One region of the Geodermatophilus sp. SYSU D00697 genome, then DNA from elsewhere that is predicted to be linked to it. Evidence: riboswitches for the same ligand, from Rfam matches in the RefSeq annotation. Region 1 holds a riboswitch; each other region holds the start of a gene.

Evidence for each region. Region 1 has a riboswitch for cyclic di-AMP ahead of ACI79C_RS22055 (aggregation-promoting factor C-terminal-like domain-containing protein). Riboswitches for the same ligand answer to the same signal wherever they lie in the genome.
Region 2: linked by a shared signal. The riboswitch ahead of ACI79C_RS15895 (aggregation-promoting factor C-terminal-like domain-containing protein) and the one ahead of ACI79C_RS22055 (aggregation-promoting factor C-terminal-like domain-containing protein) in region 1 are both predicted to bind cyclic di-AMP.
Region 3: linked by a shared signal. The riboswitch ahead of ACI79C_RS24015 (transglycosylase family protein) and the one ahead of ACI79C_RS22055 (aggregation-promoting factor C-terminal-like domain-containing protein) in region 1 are both predicted to bind cyclic di-AMP.

Annotation. Positions count from the first base shown of each region.
Region 1 is NZ_JBJGYV010000036.1:16,454-19,650, forward strand. Features, by position in the region: gene ACI79C_RS22045 (LuxR C-terminal-related transcriptional regulator) at 1-169, shown strand, start outside; gene ACI79C_RS22050 (LuxR C-terminal-related transcriptional regulator) at 514-1,170, shown strand; gene ACI79C_RS22055 (aggregation-promoting factor C-terminal-like domain-containing protein) at 1,234-1,674, opposite strand; cyclic di-AMP (ydaO/yuaA leader) riboswitch at 1,936-2,070, opposite strand; gene ACI79C_RS22060 (alkene reductase) at 2,271-3,197, shown strand, end outside.
Region 2 is NZ_JBJGYV010000017.1:80,922-84,118, forward strand. Features, by position in the region: gene ACI79C_RS15890 (LLM class flavin-dependent oxidoreductase) at 1-945, opposite strand, end outside; cyclic di-AMP (ydaO/yuaA leader) riboswitch at 1,154-1,302, shown strand; gene ACI79C_RS15895 (aggregation-promoting factor C-terminal-like domain-containing protein) at 1,538-2,419, shown strand; gene ACI79C_RS15900 (hypothetical protein) at 2,624-2,824, shown strand; gene ACI79C_RS15905 (class I SAM-dependent methyltransferase) at 2,908-3,197, shown strand, end outside.
Region 3 is NZ_JBJGYV010000046.1:19,425-22,621, forward strand. Features, by position in the region: gene treZ (malto-oligosyltrehalose trehalohydrolase) at 1-846, opposite strand, end outside; gene ACI79C_RS24015 (transglycosylase family protein) at 1,091-1,663, opposite strand; cyclic di-AMP (ydaO/yuaA leader) riboswitch at 1,688-1,797, opposite strand; gene treY (malto-oligosyltrehalose synthase) at 2,107-3,197, opposite strand, start outside.

The sequences.
Region 1 (3,197 bases):
CAACGCGGAGATCGCCGCCCGGCTGCGGGTGAGCCGCGCCACCGTGAAGGGGCACATCACGGTGGCGTTGCGCCGCCTGGGCCTGCGGGACCGCACCCAGCTGGCCATCCACGTCCACCGGGCCGGCCGGCCCGACGACCGGGGGGAGGCGCGGCGCGCGGGCGGGTGACCCCGCTCTGCCGGCGCATCTCCGGGGGAGCGTCGTGGCGCTGACCCTGTGAGAACGCTGGGGATCCGGTGGACACTGTCTGAGCGGAACCTGTGAGCACTGCATCCATGGAGTCACTCCAGTCGGAAGACAGACCGGGACACGTCTCGCCGGTGGGCCCGTCCTCGGGCCGGACACAGGGGGAAGGCATGACGCAGGCCGAGGTCGGTGCCAGGCCCGGACCGACGACCACCCGTCCACGCTCCCCGGCGCAGCCGGCCGGCGGCACGCCGGCGGCGGAGGCGGAGGAGCCGCCGGGACCCCGACCGGCGGCGCTGACCCGGCCGTGTGCCGTCCGGACGCCCGTGGCCCTGGTGCGGGTCCTGCTGTGCGAGGACCAGGAGGTCTTCCGGCTGGGCCTGCGGGTCGTCCTCGAGGCGCAGCCGGACATGGCCGTCGTCGCGGAGACCAGTCACCTGCCCGAGGCGCTCGCGGTGGCCGAGGGCGTGGCGACGCAGGTCGTCGTCGTCCGGCAGGGTCTGGTCGCCGGCGCCACCCTGCCCGTGCTGCGCACCCTCTGCGAGCGGGACACGGCGGTGCTGGTGCTCGCCGAGCCGGACGCGGACGTCGACGGTCGGCTGGTGGAGATCCTGCAGGCCGGGGTCCGCGGCTACCTGCCCCGCCGCGCGGCCGCGCAACGGCTCGTCGACGGCGTCCGGGCACTCGCCCGGCACGAGGCGGCACTCGATCCCACCGCCACGCGGCACCTGGTGCGGTACCTGAGCGACCCCGGTGCCCTGCTCGGCTCGGAGGAGCGCCCCCTCGACCGGCTCACCGAGCGGCAGCGCGACGTCGCCGAGCTGGTGGCCCAGGGGCTGAGCAACGAGGAGATCGCCTGCCGGCTGTTCGTGAGCCTGTCGACCGTGAAGAGCCACCTCACGGCCTCGATGCGCCGCCTCGACGTCCGGACCCGCACGCAGCTGGCGATCCTGGTCAACCGGGACCGCTCGCCGGCGGCCTGAGGACCCGCCCCCGCGGACCGGGGGCCCTCCCCGTCGCGGAGAGGGCCCCCGGCGTCGAACCGGTCAGTACCAGCCGGTGGACCGGGAGTGGTCCCAGGCCCCGCAGGGGCTGCCGTACCGGTCCCCGATGTAGATCAGGCCGGCCTTGATCTGGCGGTACGGGTCCGACGTCTTGCGGATGCCGGTGCTGGCCCAGGTCGAGTCGAGGAACTGGGGGATGCCGTACGCGGTGCTCGTCGGGTTCTGGGCATGCGGGTTCCAGCCGCTCTCCCGTTCCCACAGCCGGTCGAGGCAGCCGAACTGGGTCCGGTTGCCACCGACCTGGCCGAGGGCGTGGTCCTTGTAGGCCTGCTTCTCGCCCGCCGCGACCGCGGCCGGGCCGCCCTGGACCTCCGCCCGGGCGAGCGACCCCCCGGCGGGGGCGAGAGCGAGGGTGAGGCCCAGGGCGCCGACGACGGCGAGCCGGTGCAGGGCGCGGGGTGAGTGGGTGTGCTCGTTGTGCATGGTGGTCCTCGTGCTGTGCGGACGCCCGGCGCCGTCGGCGCCGGGGACGTACGGGACCGGCCGCGGCGGTCGGCGTGTCGTCAGCTGGGCGCGCGGCACCGGCCGGACACGGGTGCCCGGCTGGGCGCCGTCGGCCGACAGTGCGTGCCGGGCGGCTGGTCGCTGGAACGTGGACAGGCGGGAACGCGACGGTCCCGGACCCTGCGGGCGCGCGGGAGCTCGAGGCTCCCGGGCGCGGTGGTTCTCCTTGTCTCCCCGGGCCGCCTACCGGGTCAGCTGACGGGTTCGGGCTGGGAGTGCCCTACCCGCTCCCGGATGGTTCCCGGGAGCGGGACTCACCCCGGGTGGTGCGGGTGGGTCCCCGGCTCGCACCCACCTGGTGGGTGCGACTCGGCGGCGTCCGGCGCGGGCTCCGTTGGCTCGGAGGCGACATCGGCCGGACGCAGCCACCGTAAGAACGCGATGTGCACCGCGCCACTCGACGGCCGACGATCCTCTGTGACGCCATGGTGAGAGCGGCGGGACCCGCGTCACTGTGAGCGTCGTGACGGTCGCGTCCCGGAATGGCGGCCCCGTGGTCGAGCGTCGAACTCCCCGTGGACCTGTTCTCCCCCGTGACCCTGGGCGACATCGAGCTCGCCAACCGCGTCGTGATGGCCCCGCTGACCCGCATGCGCTCCGGTGCCTCCGGCGTCCCCGGTGACCTCGTCGTCGAGCACTACCGCCAGCGCGCCGGCGTCGGCCTGATCATCACCGAGGGCACCTACCCCAACCACGAGTCGCAGGCGTTCGTCGGCCAGCCGGGCATCGTCACCGACGAGCAGGTCGAGGGCTGGCGCCGCGTCGCCGAGGCGGTGCACGCCCGCGGCGGCAAGGTCGTGATGCAGGTGATGCACGGCGGCCGGGTCACCCACCCCGACGTCAACGGCGGCCGCCGCGTCGTCGCCCCCAGCGCCATCGCGATCGACGGCGAGGGGCACACCGAGAAGGGCAAGCAGCCCTACCCGGTCCCGCACGCGCTGACCGTGGCCGAGGCCCGCGACGTCGTCTCGGACTTCGTCTCCGCCGCTCGCCGCGCCGTCGAGGCCGGCCTGGACGGCGTGGAGGTCCACGGCGCCAACGGCTACCTGCTGCACGAGTTCCTCTCCCCGGCGTCCAACCAGCGCACCGACGAGTACGGCGGGTCGCCGGCCAACCGGGCGCGCTTCGTCGTCCAGGTGGTGACGGCGGTGGCCGCGGCGATCGGCGCGGGCAGGGTCGGCCTGCGGATCTCCCCCGAGCACGGCATCCAGGACGCCCTCGAGCCCGATCGGGACGACGTCCTCGCCACCTACGGCACCCTCGTCGACCAGCTGGCCCCGCTGGGCCTGGCCTACCTGTCGGTGCTGCACCGCGAGCCCGCCGGCGACCTGGTGCAGGAGCTGCGCCGGCGCTTCGGCGGTCCGCTGATCGCCAACAGCGGCTTCGGCACGGTGACCACCCGCGACGAGGCCGTGGCGCTCATCGAGGCCGCGCACGCCGAC
Region 2 (3,197 bases), on a different contig from region 1:
GGTCTTCAGCGGCAGGCCGGCGTGGTCGACCAGGAACAGCTGTCGCTGGTAGTCGCCGACGTAGTCCCGGAAGCCGAGGGTGCGCTCGATGACCTGCTGCGGGCTGCCGACGGTCAGCGGCGTCTCGCGGGTGAACTCCTCGAGCGACGGGCCGTGCCCGTAGACGGGCGCGTTGTCGAAGTACGGCCGGAACTCGTCCACGGCGTCCTGGCTGTTGCTGCGCATGAACACCTGCCCACCCAGGCCCACGATCGCCTGGTCGGCCGACCCGTGGCCGTGGTGCTCGAAGCGCCGGCGGTAGAACTCCACCATCCGCTGCGTGTGCTCCTTGGGCCAGAAGATGTGGTTGGAGAAGAAGCCGTCGCCGTAGTAGGCGGCCTGCTCGGCGATCTGCGGGGAGCGGATCGAGCCGTGCCACACGAACGGCGGGACGCCGTCCAGCGGGCGCGGGGTGGAGGTGAAGCCCTGCAGCGGGGTGCGGAACTGGCCGGACCAGTCCACGACGTCGGAGTCCCACAGCCGGCGCAGCAGCGCGTAGTTCTCCACCGCCAGCGGGATGCCGTTGCGGATGTCCTGCCCGAACCACGGGTAGACCGGCCCGGTGTTGCCGCGGCCCATCATCAGGTCGACCCGGCCGTCGGCCAGGTGCTGCAGCATCGCGTAGTCCTCGGCGATCTTCACCGGGTCGTTCGTGGTGATCAGGGTGGTCGCCGTCGACAGCTGCAGGGTGCTGGTCCGGGCGGCGATGTGCGCCAGCGTGGTGGTGGGGGAGGACGAGAAGAACGGCGGGTTGTGGTGCTCGCCGAGCGCGAACACGTCCAGCCCGACCTCCTCGGCCTTCTGCGCGATCGTGAGGATCGCCTTGATCCGCTCACCCTCGCTGGGCGTGCGCCCCGTCGTGGGGTCGGTCGTGATGTCACTGACCGAGAAGATCCCGAACTGCATCTCGTGCTCCAGGTGGTTGAGAGCGCAACTACTGCTGGGTGCAACGGTCCCACGGCCTGGGTATTCCGCCGGGGCCGGCACGCACGCGCGAGGTACCTCACGCAACCGATGTGACCCCTGGGATTGTCACGGCACGGTAACGGCCCCTACGGTGAGTGCGTCCGGTCGGTCGTGCGTCCCCATCCGGGGAGCCTGGCCGGACGCCGCCGAGTCGTGTCCGCCTCCCGTGGACGCGAGCCGGGGACCCACCGCAGTCCTGGGGTGAGTCCTGCCCGCCGAGCCCCGCTCGGAGGGCAGGTAGGGCACCTTCCCGCCCGAACCCGTCAGCTAACTCGGTAGGCGGCCACGGAAGGAACGGAGAGCATCCGCATGCCTCGCCCACGGGCCCTCGCGGCTCGCAGGGACTCCCGGCCGCGCGCACCTCGCGCCTCCTCCCCGGCCCGCCTGTCCCGCTGACCCGCGACCGCCGGCGCCGCGCGTCCCTCCCGACCGCCACCGGCACCCGACGTCGACCGCCGCACCGCGGGCTGACCTCACTGCGCTGAGGACCGGCTCGTGCGCGCCCCCACGCCCCCGGAGCACACGAACCCCCATGAACTCCCGCACGTCGCAGTTCCCGCGTCCCACCGACGCCGACGCCCTCGCCGGCGAGCCGACCACCGCCGAGATCGCCACCGCCGAGCCCGCCACCGCGGAGCTCCCCTCCGCCGCTCCCCGTCGCCGGCTGCGGCTGCCGGCCCGGGGCCGCCGCCCGGCGATCCTGCTGGCCACCGCGGCCGCGGGCGCCATCGCGGTCAACGTGCTGACCACCGGTCAGCCGGCCGCCGAGGCCGAGACCGCGACGGTCAGCGCCTCGACGAGCGTCGCCGAGCAGCTCGGCATCACCGCCGACCCCGCCACGGCCTCGGCGCCCGACCTCGCGCCCCTCGAGGGTCTGACCGCCTCCCGCAGCGAGCGCGAGGCGGCGCAGGCCAGCGCCGCCCAGGCGCAGGCCGCGGCCGACCAGGCCGAACTCGACCGCCAGGCCGCCGAGCGCGCGGCCGCCGAGCGTGCCGCCGCCGAGGCCGCTGCCGCCGAGCAGGCCGCCCGGGAGGCCGCCGAGCGCGCTGCCGCCGAGCAGCAGGCCGCGCAGGCGGCCCAGGCTGCCGCCGCCGCTGCCCCGGCCGCGGCCGCCGCCCCGGCGCGCAGCGGGTCCTTCAAGGACTACGCGATGAGCAAGGTCGGCAGCGGCGACCAGTTCAGCTGCCTGGAGAAGCTGTGGGGCAAGGAGAGTGGCTGGAACCCCAACGCGCAGAACCCCTCCAGCACCGCCTACGGCATCCCGCAGTTCCTCGACTCGACCTGGGCCGGCACCGGGATCGCCAAGACCTCGGACGGCTACCGCCAGATCGACGCCGGCCTGATCTACATCGAGAAGCGCTACGGCTCCCCGTGCGGGGCCTGGTCGCACTCGCAGTCCACCGGCTGGTACTGAGCCGACACCGCGCGCGTCCCGAGACGCGCGTTGCCTGCTCAGAGCCGCACGCTGAGGGCCGCACGCCTCCCAGGGAGGGGTGCGGCCCTCCGCGTCGACGGGCTCGGGCACCCTGGTGGCCGGGCCCGTCGTGGACGAGGCCGATCCGGACCGACACGCGGGACGGTGGAGGACCACCGACCGCCGAGAGCGGGGAGGCGCAGCGTGGAGCGGCGCGCCGTCGAGCAGGGTCCCGACTCCGGTGCGGCGCGGCCGCCCGAGCGCACGCGCCGCACCGGGGCGGCCTCGTTGGACCGGCCGATCTCGACCGGCAACCTGCTGGCCGACTGCGAGCGGTGGTGCCGCGACCACCTGCCCCGGCGGGCGCCGCGCACGCCGCCGCCGGGTCCCCCGGGCGCTCCCTGACCCGCCGGCCGGCGGGCGTGCCCGGAGCGACGGTGGCCGGTCGGGTGACCGGAGCCCGGGGCACGGGTGGTGGACTGCCGGGCGTGAGAGTCGTCCCGTCCCGGTTCGTCCGGGCCCACACCCAGGTCCGGCGGCCGTCGTCCGTGCCGGAGGTCCGGCTGCACGTGGCCGACGACGTCGTCGCGCTCTGGGAGGCCATGGAGGCCGGCGGGGGCGCCGGTGAGGCGCCGCCGTTCTGGGCCGCGGCCTGGCCGGGCGGGCAGGCGCTGGCCCGGTTCGTGCTCGACCGGCCCGCGGTGGTCGCCGGCCGGGCGGTGCTCGACCTGGGCTCGGGCAGCGGCCTGGTCGCCATCGCCGCCCGGCTGGCCGGGGC
Region 3 (3,197 bases), on a different contig from region 1:
GATGAGGGTCAGCGGGCGCCCCTCGGCCACCGACAGCCGGTCGACCTCCTGCGCCATCTCCTCGAGCACGTGGGTGGCCCGCTCGTCGACCAGCGCGTGGACGGCGTCGAGCCGCAGGGCGTCGACGTGCATGTCGCGCAGCCACATGAGGGCGTTGTCGATGATGTACCGACGCACCTCGTCGGAGTCCGGCCCGGACAGGTTGATCGAGTTGCCCCAGGTGTTGGCACCCTCGGCGAAGATCGGCATGAACTGCGGCAGGTAGTTCCCGGACGGGCCGAGGTGGTTGTAGACGACGTCCTGGACGACGGCCAGCCCGCGCTGGTGGCAGGCGTCGACGAACCGCTGGTAGGCGGCCGGGCCGCCGTAGTCCTCCTGCACCGTGTACCAGAGGACGCCGTCGTAGCCCCAGTTGTGGGTGCCGTTGAAGCCGTTGACCGGCAGCAGCTCCACGAAGTCGACACCGAGCTCGACCAGGTGGTCCAGCCGCCCGATCGCCGCGTCGAGCGTGCCCTCCGGCGTGAACGTCCCGACGTGCAGCTCGTAGACCACACCGCCGGCCAGCGGTCGCCCGGTCCACGCCGCGTCGCCCCACGCGTACGCCGACGGGTCGAACCGGCGGGAGGGCCCGTGCACCCCCTCGGGCTGCCGGCGCGAGCGCGGGTCGGGGTACACCTTCTCGTCGTCGTCGAGGAGGAAGCCGTAGTCGGCCTCCGGCCCGGCCTCGACCTCGGCACGCCACCAGCCGTCGTCGTCCCGGTGCATCTCGTGCACGGAGCCGTCGACCTGGAGCCGGACCCGCTTCGGCAGCGGTGCCCAGACGGAGAACTCGACGGGTGCGGACATGCGCAGTGCCTCCACGCGGGACGAGACGGGGACTGGCCGGAGGGCCGGGATCGGGGCAGATCATGCCCGCACACCCGACGGCCAACCGTGGGTTCCGGTCACGGTCCGCGGGGGAGGGGAGCGCAGGGCCGACCGGGCTCGGCCGGGCGTCCACGGCGGAGCGGGACACCGCCGGACCACGTGCCGGCCCCGCGCGCGGACGGGGCCCGGCCGGGAGCGCACCGGCCGGGCCCCGCCGGTCCGGTCAGACCCGGAGCGTCTGACCCACGCGGATCACGTTCGGGTCGCTGACCTGGTCCCGGTTCAGCTCCCACAGCCCGCGCCAGCCGCCCTCGGTGCCGTGGCGGGCGGCGATGGAGCCGAGGGTGTCCCCGGCCTCGACGACGTGGCTGCCGGTCGCCGCCCGGTCCGCCCGCGAGGCCTGCTCCGCTTCGGCGGCCGGCGCCGGCGCCTGCACCGCGGCGGTCAGGTACCTGCCGCAGGTCGGCCACGCGCCGACGCCCTGGCCGGCGAGCGTGCGCTCGGCGACCACGATCTGCTGCTCCTTGCTGGCCAGGTGGGCGTTGGAGGCGAACTCGTGGCCCCCGTAGCCGGCCCAGGTGCTCGCGCTGAACTGCAGGCCGCCGTAGTAGCCGTTACCGGTGTTGATCTGCCAGTTCCCGCCGGACTCGCACTGGGCGACGCCGTCCCAGTTGTGCTCCGCGGCCTGAGCCGTGCCGGGGAGCGCGAGGGCGGAGAGCGCCGCCGCGCCGGTGAGGACGACGGCGCCGCGGCGCAGGCCGCGTGCGGGCGTGCGGGATCGGTCGTGCTGGGGCATGGGGGGTCCTCCGATCGGCCGCCGGCGGGGTTAGCTGTCGGGTTCGGACGATCGGTGCCCGGCCGCGGATCGCGGCTTCACCCCCAGACGCGCTGCGCACACCCCGCGCAGGACGTCGTAGGTGGGTCCCCCACCCCCGTCCACGGTCGTGCAGAGGTCCGGTCGCCGCCGGACGGGGTTGGGCGGGACGGCGCCGGGCCCGGCGGGGAGCCGGACCCCGCGAACGCTAGGTGGGGGTGCCGCGCCCGGCCTGTCGGCACGGGGGCGGGACGCCGCCTCCGTGCGACAGGCCGGGCGGGAGCGGCGCACCGCCCCCGCCCGGCAACTCTCCGTCGCAGGCGACGTCGGCCCCTCTGCAGGGCGCCGCCGCGGGCCCGGGAACGCGCTGGAGCGGCCACCGTCCAGGGGCCTACGCCGAGGCGTGGGGAGGAGGGGGTCCTTCCTCAGTCCCGCACGAGCAGGGCGACCGGCAGCCGCTCCAGCGCCGCGCCGACGGGCAGCCCGGCGGCGTCCGAGACGTACCGCCCACCGGTGAACAGGTCCCGCCACGCCCCGTTCGGCAGCTGCAGCGCGGTGTCGCCCCAGCCGCCGGCGGCGGCCAGCCCGACCGGGAGGCGGGTCGCGACGGTCACCGCGCCGCCGCGGTCGAAGGCGACGAGGTGGTCGGCCGCCGTCCCCGTGGCCGCGACCGGCTCGTACCCGGTGAACCACTCCGGGTGCTCGCGGCGGGCGCGCAGGGTCCGGGAGACCACGAGCAGCTTCGCCGCGCCCTCGGCGTCCACGGGCGGCACCCAGCCCTCGTCGAGCCGGGCCAGCAACCGCCGGCGCAGCGCGTAGTCGACCGGACGGCGGTTGTCCGGGTCGACCAGGGAGAGGTCCCACAGCTCGGTGCCCTGGTAGACGTCCGGGACACCGGGCATGGTCAGCTGCAGCAGCTTCTGCGACAGCGAGTTCGACCAGCCCGCCGGCGCGATCCGGGCGACGACGTCCTCGATCGCGCCGTGCGTCGCCTCGTCGTCGTAGGCCGCGTCGACCAGCGCGTGCAGCCGGGCCTCGAACTCCTCGTCCTGGTCGGTCCACGTCGTCGACGTGCCCGCCTCGCGAGCCGCCTTCTCCGCATAGGCGTGCGCCCGCTCCCGGGACAGCGGCCAGGCGCCGACGAGGTTCTGCCACACCAGGGAGGCCAGCGGCCGGTCGGGCAGCGGGTGGCGGGAGAGCAACTGGCGCACCAGCTGCGCCCACTCGTCCGGTTGCTCGGCGAGCACCGCGAGCCGCGCCCGCACGTCCTCGCTGCGCTTGGTGTCGTGCGTCGACAGCGCCGTCATCGACTCCGGCTTGCGCGCCAGCCGGCGCTGCTGCGCCTCGTGGAACTCCGCCACCGTGCTGCCGAAGCGAGCCGGGTCGCCGCCCACCTCGTTGAGGGCGACGAACCGGGCCCACCGGTAGTAGGCGCTGTCCTCGACGCCCTTGGCCATGACCGGTCCGCTGGTCTGCTCGAAGCGGGTCGCCGCCTCGGTGCCGGCCTGGGACAGCA